DNA from 2 places in the Methylophilus sp. 'Pure River' genome. Region 1 is predicted to be linked to the other one. Evidence: predicted binding sites of a transcription regulator. Region 1 holds the regulator's gene; the other holds the start of a gene.
What was found. The regulator sigma-54, encoded in region 1, starts transcription at its own class of promoters, with help from an activator protein. The targets are predictions, from matches to a motif close to TGGCACNNTTCCTGCT.

Region 1 (3,516 bases):
CGGCCAAAACCGAGATTGTGTTTAACTCCAAATGGTTAAGCGACCTCGGGGCGGCGGGCATGATCAAGCTGGCAGCCAGCCACACGGTGGCCCGTATGCTGGAGCGTGATGATTTCTCCAAACGCTTCAAAGGCAACCAGCCGATTGCGATTCATGAGTTCTTGTATCCATTGTTGCAAGGCTATGACTCTGTCGCGTTGCAGGCAGATTTGGAACTGGGTGGCACAGACCAGAAATTTAACCTGCTCATGGGCCGTGAGTTGCAAAAGCAGGCTGGCCAGTCACAGCAGTGTGTGCTGATGATGCCGCTGCTGGAAGGCCTGGACGGCGTCAACAAGATGTCCAAGTCTTTGGGTAATTACATTGGTATCAGCGAAGCGCCAGAGACGATTTTTGCCAAGATAATGTCTATTTCTGATGACCTGATGTGGCGTTACATTGACCTGCTGTCGTTTGCTACCCTGGAAACGATTGCCGAGTGGAAGGCGCAAGTAGCTGCTGGTGACAATCCGCGCAATATCAAGGTTGGATTTGCACAAGAAATCGTCGCCCGCTTTCACGGCCAGGCCGCGGCTGAAAAAGCCCTGCAGGACTTCCAGACACGTGCCAAAGGCGGTATTCCTGATGATGTGCCTGAGGTGGAAGTGGTGATTGATGGCGACAGCATAGGCATCAGCCAGTTACTGAAGCAGGCGGGCTTGGTGGAAAGCACCAGTGAAGCCATGCGTGCCGTGCAGCAAGGTGGGGTGAAACTGGATAGTGTGAAGGTCGACGACAAGAACTTGCCGCTGGCTAAAGGCGTGACTGTGGTGGCACAAGTGGGTAAACGCAAGTTTGCCAAAATCACCATTAAATAAAAAGCCTGTTAAACAAAAAGGCCGCAATTGCGGCCTTTTTGTTTTATAGCGATTTGCGTAAATTGGCTGGTGGAATATTCAGTGATTCGCGGTATTTGGCGATGGTGCGGCGTGCAACGACAATGCCTTGCTGCGCCAGAGTGTCCGTAATCTGGTTATCCGACAGTGGTTTTTTCGGATTCTCTTCGGCCACCATTTGCTTGATCAGGGCGCGAATCGCAGTGGCTGAGCAAGAGCCGCCTGCATCGGTCGCTACCGAGCTACCGAAGAAGTATTTCAACTCAAACACACCGCGCGGTGTAAGCATGTACTTATGCGTGGTGACCCGTGAAACCGTACTTTCGTGCAAGTCCAGCTCTTCGGCGATTTCGCGCAATACCAAAGGGCGCATGGCAATTTCGCCATGCTCAAAGAAGTTGCGTTGCCTGTCTACAATCGCCTGTGAGACGCGCAGGATGGTCGAAAAGCGCTGCTGGATATTCTTAATCATCCATTTCGCTTCCTGCATCTGGCTTTGCAGGTATTGGCCAGAGCTTTCACGGTTGCGCTTGAGAATATCCGCATAGAGCTGGTTGATGCGCAGCTTGGGAATCACGCCGTCATTGAGCGAGGCCATCCAGATGCCTTTGATTTTTTTGACCACCACATCGTGCTGAATAAAGTGGTCATGGCTAAAGCTGGCAAACTCGTTACCGGGTTTCGGGTTTTGCTGGCGAATCAGTTGCTGCGCACCTTTGAGCGCAGCTTCGTCGCAAGTGAGTACCTTGCGCAGTTTGACAAAGTCTTTGTTGGCCAGCAATGCCAGGTGGTCTTTGGCAATCGCCATTGCAATGCGCAGATAAGGCGTTTCAGGCGGCAGTACCTGCAGCTGTAGCAGGATGCATTCACGCAGGTCGCGTGCACCGACACCAATCGGATCCAAGTTCTGGATCAATTTCAGTGCCGTTTCCAGCTCCAGTAACTCGATTTCCAATTCTGGCGGCAACAGGTCGACAATCTCCTGTAAATCCTGCTCTAAATAACCATCATCGTTAATGCTGTCGAGCAAGAACTTCACCAGATCCATGTCCCGCTTAGACAGGTGTGCCAGTTGCATCTGGTTGATCAGGTGTTCGCGCAGGCTGATGTTGCTAGCATCCTGGCGGGAGAAGTCGCTATCTTCATCATCGAGGTTGTTGCGGCCTGCTTCATCCCAGTTGCTGGTGCTGCCAAACTCTTCATAGTCGTCCTCAAACTCGGGCGGTGAAAACTCTTCACTCAGATTGGCCTGCTCGCCTTCGTTGCCACCGAGCTCCTCGTGCAACTCTTCGCGCAAGGTCTCTGCTGGCGCGGTAATTTCTGTTTGCGTCGCGACATCAAACGAACTTGCATCGGGTAGCTCAGATTCTGCTGCCCCGGTTGCGGTGGGGGCGTTATCTTCAAATTCGCCCTCTTCACCATCGGCCATTTCCAGCAGCGGGTTTTCCTGCAGGATGGTTTCCAGCTCCTGGCTTAACTCCAGCGTCGACAACTGCAACAGCCGGATAGACTGCTGCAACTGCGGTGTGAGCGCCAGGTTTTGTGAGATGCGTAATTGCAGGTTTTGCTTCATAACTGGTTACAGCCTAAAATTCTTGCCCAGATAGACTTCACGTACGCCTTCGTTCTGAATGATCTCGTCTGGCGTGCCAGCGGCAAACACTGCGCCTTCATTGACGATATATGCCCGGTCACAAATGTCCAGGGTTTCACGCACGTTGTGGTCTGTAATCAAAATGCCGATATTCTGGCTGCTCAAGTAGCGGATAATTTTCTGGATCTCAATCACCGCAATTGGGTCAATCCCGGCAAACGGCTCATCCAGCAGGATGAACTTCGGATCGGTGGCCAGGCAGCGCGCAATCTCTACTCGGCGGCGCTCACCGCCCGACAGGCTCACGGCCTGGCTATGGCGGATATGCTGGATATGTAGTTGATCCAGTAAGGACTCCAGCCGCGCTTCGCGTTCTTCTTCTGTATAAGGGCGGGTTTCCAGAATCGATAAAATATTATCGGTCACTGTCATTTTGCGAAAAATGGACGCTTCTTGTGGCAGGTAAGCCAGTCCCATGCGCGCGCGCTCGTGCATGGGGGAATGGCTCACATCTGCGCCATTGAGTGTAATGCTGCCATCGTCCAGTGCGACCAGGCCAACAATCATATAAAAACTGGTGGTTTTACCCGCGCCATTGGGGCCGAGCAGACCAATCACTTCGCCGCTGTGTAGCTCTAGCGTGGTGTTTTTGACCACGGTGCGGCCCTGGTAAGCCTTTTTCAGGTGGCTGACACGTAAATGGTTATGATCTGGTGAAGCTGTTGTCTGCATAAGGCCGTTCTTTAAGGTTGCACTTTCGCGGGCTCATTATTGGCGTCGGCAGGTGCCGGTTCCACTTTGATTTGCAGTGAGCGGTTCATGCGCAGCCCTTGTTGCGAGGTTGGCTTGTTATCAATCACAGGCGGCGTGGTTTTGTTTTTGGGCTGAATGGTTGCTTTGACGCGGCTGCCAGCAGTGCCGTTTGGGTTGGCTTTGGTGCCACCAATCACTTCGGCGTACTCTGCATTGGCGTCATAACTGATGTAGTCGCCGGTGACGACGTCTTCACCACGTTTGACCCAGGCGTTGGTATATAGCTGTACCTTG
Region 2 (3,516 bases), on a different contig from region 1:
AACCGCCGTGCAGCACGCAACACGGCATCATGCGCGGTCTGCCAGTTGATTTGCTGCCAGATACCCAGTTGCTTGTGGCGGATGGCCACTCTGGCTGGGCGCTCTCGCGCTTGCCAGGCTAACCAGTTTGGTAATGTCTCAGCGGCCATAGGGTTTCTAGTCGATTGATTAAGCAGCTTTAGCCAGTTTCTTGGCTTCGAGCTCACGCACCAGTGGCAATACTTTTTCGCCAAAGTAGGCCACCTCCTCCTGAAAGTGCAAAAAGCCAGACAGAATCAAATCTACACCCACCGCTTTTAACTCAACGATGCGTTCGGCAATTTGTTGTGGGGTACCGATCAAATTGGTTTTAAAGCCATCGTTGTATTGCACCAGGTCTTCAAAGGTCGACTGGGCCCAATTGCCTTCTTTCTCAGGACTGGCAGCACCTGCATTTTTCACCTCATGGCCAAAGGCATTCACCGCTTCCGGGTTAGCTTTGGCAATAATCTCGGCCAATACTGCTTTTGCTTCCTCTTCGGTATCACGCGCAATCACAAAGGCATTGACGCCGATTTTGACCTGGTGATTATTAGCAGCAGCTTTGGTACGAATATCATCCACTTGTGCCTTGATACCCTCAACCGTATTGCCGTTGGTGAAATACCAGTCAGACACGCTGGCTGCGTTGTCACGCGCGGCACGTGAGCTGCCACCCTGGAAAATTTCCGGATGTGGCTGCTGCAATGGTTTTGGTTTCAGGGTGTAATTGCTAAAACGGTAGAAATCGCCCCGGTAGGTAAAGTTATCTTGCGTCCAAATACCTTTAAGCGCCTCAATAAACTCTTTAGAACGGCGATAGCGCTCATCATGGTCCAGCCAATGCTCGCCAATCGCGGTGAATTCACCACGAAACCATCCAGACACAATATTCACGGCGATACGGCCTTCGGTCAGCAGATCAATAGTCGCCAACTGCTTGGCCGCCAGCACCGGATTCCATGGCCCGGGCAAAATCGCTGCAATCACTTTTAATTTAGTGGTCGCCGCCAATAACGCGTGCGAAAAAGACACAGACTCATGCTGGAATTCCGCGCCATAGCCCGCCGTAAAACGGATCTGGCTCAAGGCGTATTCAAACCCGGCCTTCTCGGCAATTTGCGCCAGTTTGCGGTTGTAGTCGATATCCCAACTGGTGCGTTGCTCAATGTTACTCACCACCAGGCCGCCACTGACGTTAGGCACCCAATAGGCAAATTTAATGTTTTCTGTACTCATGTTTATTCTCCAAATAGTCGCCTGGCTTATACCGCCAGCAAACGGTCTTTATTAATCAGCTCACGATGTTTGAGCAAAGGCAGGGCTCGCTCGACGGCCAACGCGATACGCGCAGTGACGGCCTCACTTTTCACCTGGTAGTTTTCAAAATCGGCTTCGGTGGCATACACACCGATCGGCAAAGTCAGTGCCTGGAAAAAGCTAAACAGCGGACGTAACTCATGATCAATAATCAAGGCATGGCGCTCGCTGCCACCTGTCGCCGCCAGCAACACCGGCACATTGACCAGTGCTTCGTAGTCAACCAGGTCAAACAGGTGTTTAAACAAACCGGTGTAAGACGCGCGGTAGACCGGCGTCGCGACGACTAACAGGTCAGCGGTTTCAATGGCCTGAATATCTTTCTGCACCTTGAGTGGCAGCGCTTTGGGGTCGTAAGACGCGACCAGGCTGCTGCTTATTTCATTTAATTCGATCAGGTGCAGATCAATCGGCAATTGCTTACCCAACTGTTGGGTGATTGCCTCCACCAGCGCAGCTGTTCTGGAAGGCAATTTATAACTACCGGACACGGCAGTGACTTTTAACGGACGGCTCATCATGACTCCTCATTAAGATTGCTGCTGCCGCTTTGCATGTGCAATAGCGGTCAGGCCAGCTCACTTAATACTTAGCAGCATCCATGCCAAACTAATTTAGTGTTAAATTTCAAATACTTATACTGTTTTTAATGATTTTCACCCTGTTGAATTCAGGCCTGTTTTGCTGATGCACTGCTGCTATACCAGCAACCCCTCTCAAAATGCAGCAGCTAAGTCATGGCTTGTTTGTGCATTGCACAGGCTCAATTGCTGATTAATCAGCAGACATTCAGCAAAAAACTGTTTCTATAGAGGCGGTGAAAAATACAGATTGCATGATTGTTATTTAAAAACAATTAGTTAACTATTGGCATGCTAAATGCAAAGTCATACACGGACGCGCAGCCACTTTTTAACTAAACGCTGCGTATTTATTCCCAACCTTTACTTGATAAGGATTCAATATGACTGCACATGCAAGCAAGATTGCGCATTTGCCTAATCACCAGCCGCGCCAACCGGCACATATCATCACCAGCGATGCCGAAGCCATTAGCGTGGCCAAGCAAGTTGCCAGTGAGATCGCCAAAGAAGCCATACTCCGCGACCAGGAAAGACGCTTGCCACGCAAGGAGCTGGATTTATTCTCCAGTAGCGGCTTATGGGGCATTACCGTACCTAAAGAATATGGCGGTGCGTTTGTGTCGAATAAAACACTGGCGGAAGTGATTGCCACGGTGGCAGAAGCCGACCCCAGCATTGGCCAGATTCCACAAAACCATTTGTATATGGTGGAAGGCCTACGCTTGGACGGCACCGAGTTTCAAAAGAAATATTTTTATGAGCTGGTGCTGCAAGGCGTGCGCTTTGGTAATGCGTTTTCTGAGATCGGCACCCGCAGTGTCAATGATGTCAAAACCAAACTGACACCGACTAACAGCGGCTACTTCTTAAACGGCAAAAAATTCTATTCTTCTGGAGCCTTGCTGGCTGACTGGGTACCCGTGGTGGCCAAAGATGAACAGGACAATACCGTGGTGGCTTTTGTGCCTGCAGGCGCAGAAGGCCTGACCATCATTGACGACTGGTCCAGCTTTGGCCAGCGCACCACCGCCAGCGGCACGACTATTTTGGAAAATATTTTTGTGCCTAGCGAATATGTGTTGCCGCACCATTTGGCATTTGACCGCCCGACCGCCATGGGCCCAGTCGCCCAAATTATCCAGGCCGCTGTCGATACCGGCATTGCGCGTGCCGCGTTTAAAGATACGCTGCACTTTGTGCGCAACTACACCCGCCCATGGATAGATACCGACCTCGAACACGGTTACGAAGACCCGCACACCATTAAAGACATCGGCGACTTGCAGATTCGTTTACACGCGACTGAAGCTTTGTTGGCGCGCGCCGGGGAATACATAGACGAAGCGCAACGCAACCCGAATGAAGACACGGTGGCAGAAGCGTCTATCGCCGTCGCCGAAGCCAAAGTGCTGAGTACAGAAACCGCACTGCTGGCGGGTAGCAAACTGTTTGAACTCGCTGGCACGCGCTCGACCCTGGGTGAATACAACCTGGACCGCCATTGGCGTAATGCGCGTACGCATACGCTGCATGACCCGGTACGCTGGAAATACCATGCCGTGGGCAATTACAGTTTGAACAACGTGAAACCACC

Region 2: ACIDE9_RS03780 (SfnB family sulfur acquisition oxidoreductase) is a predicted target of sigma-54. The motif match lies at 2,207-2,222, and genes of this name have one in related genera.

What each region holds. Positions count from the first base shown of each region.
Region 1 covers NZ_JBKOUE010000009.1:81,480-84,995, reverse strand. Annotated here, with positions in the region: gene tyrS (tyrosine--tRNA ligase) at 1-857, shown strand, start outside; gene ACIDE9_RS11720 (RNA polymerase factor sigma-54) at 901-2,448, opposite strand; gene lptB (LPS export ABC transporter ATP-binding protein) at 2,455-3,201, opposite strand; gene lptA (lipopolysaccharide transport periplasmic protein LptA) at 3,213-3,516, opposite strand, start outside.
Region 2 covers NZ_JBKOUE010000002.1:322,325-325,840, reverse strand. Annotated here, with positions in the region: gene ACIDE9_RS03795 (AMP-binding protein) at 1-149, opposite strand, end outside; gene sfnG (dimethylsulfone monooxygenase SfnG) at 169-1,257, opposite strand; gene msuE (FMN reductase) at 1,284-1,859, opposite strand; gene ACIDE9_RS03780 (SfnB family sulfur acquisition oxidoreductase) at 2,303-3,516, shown strand, end outside.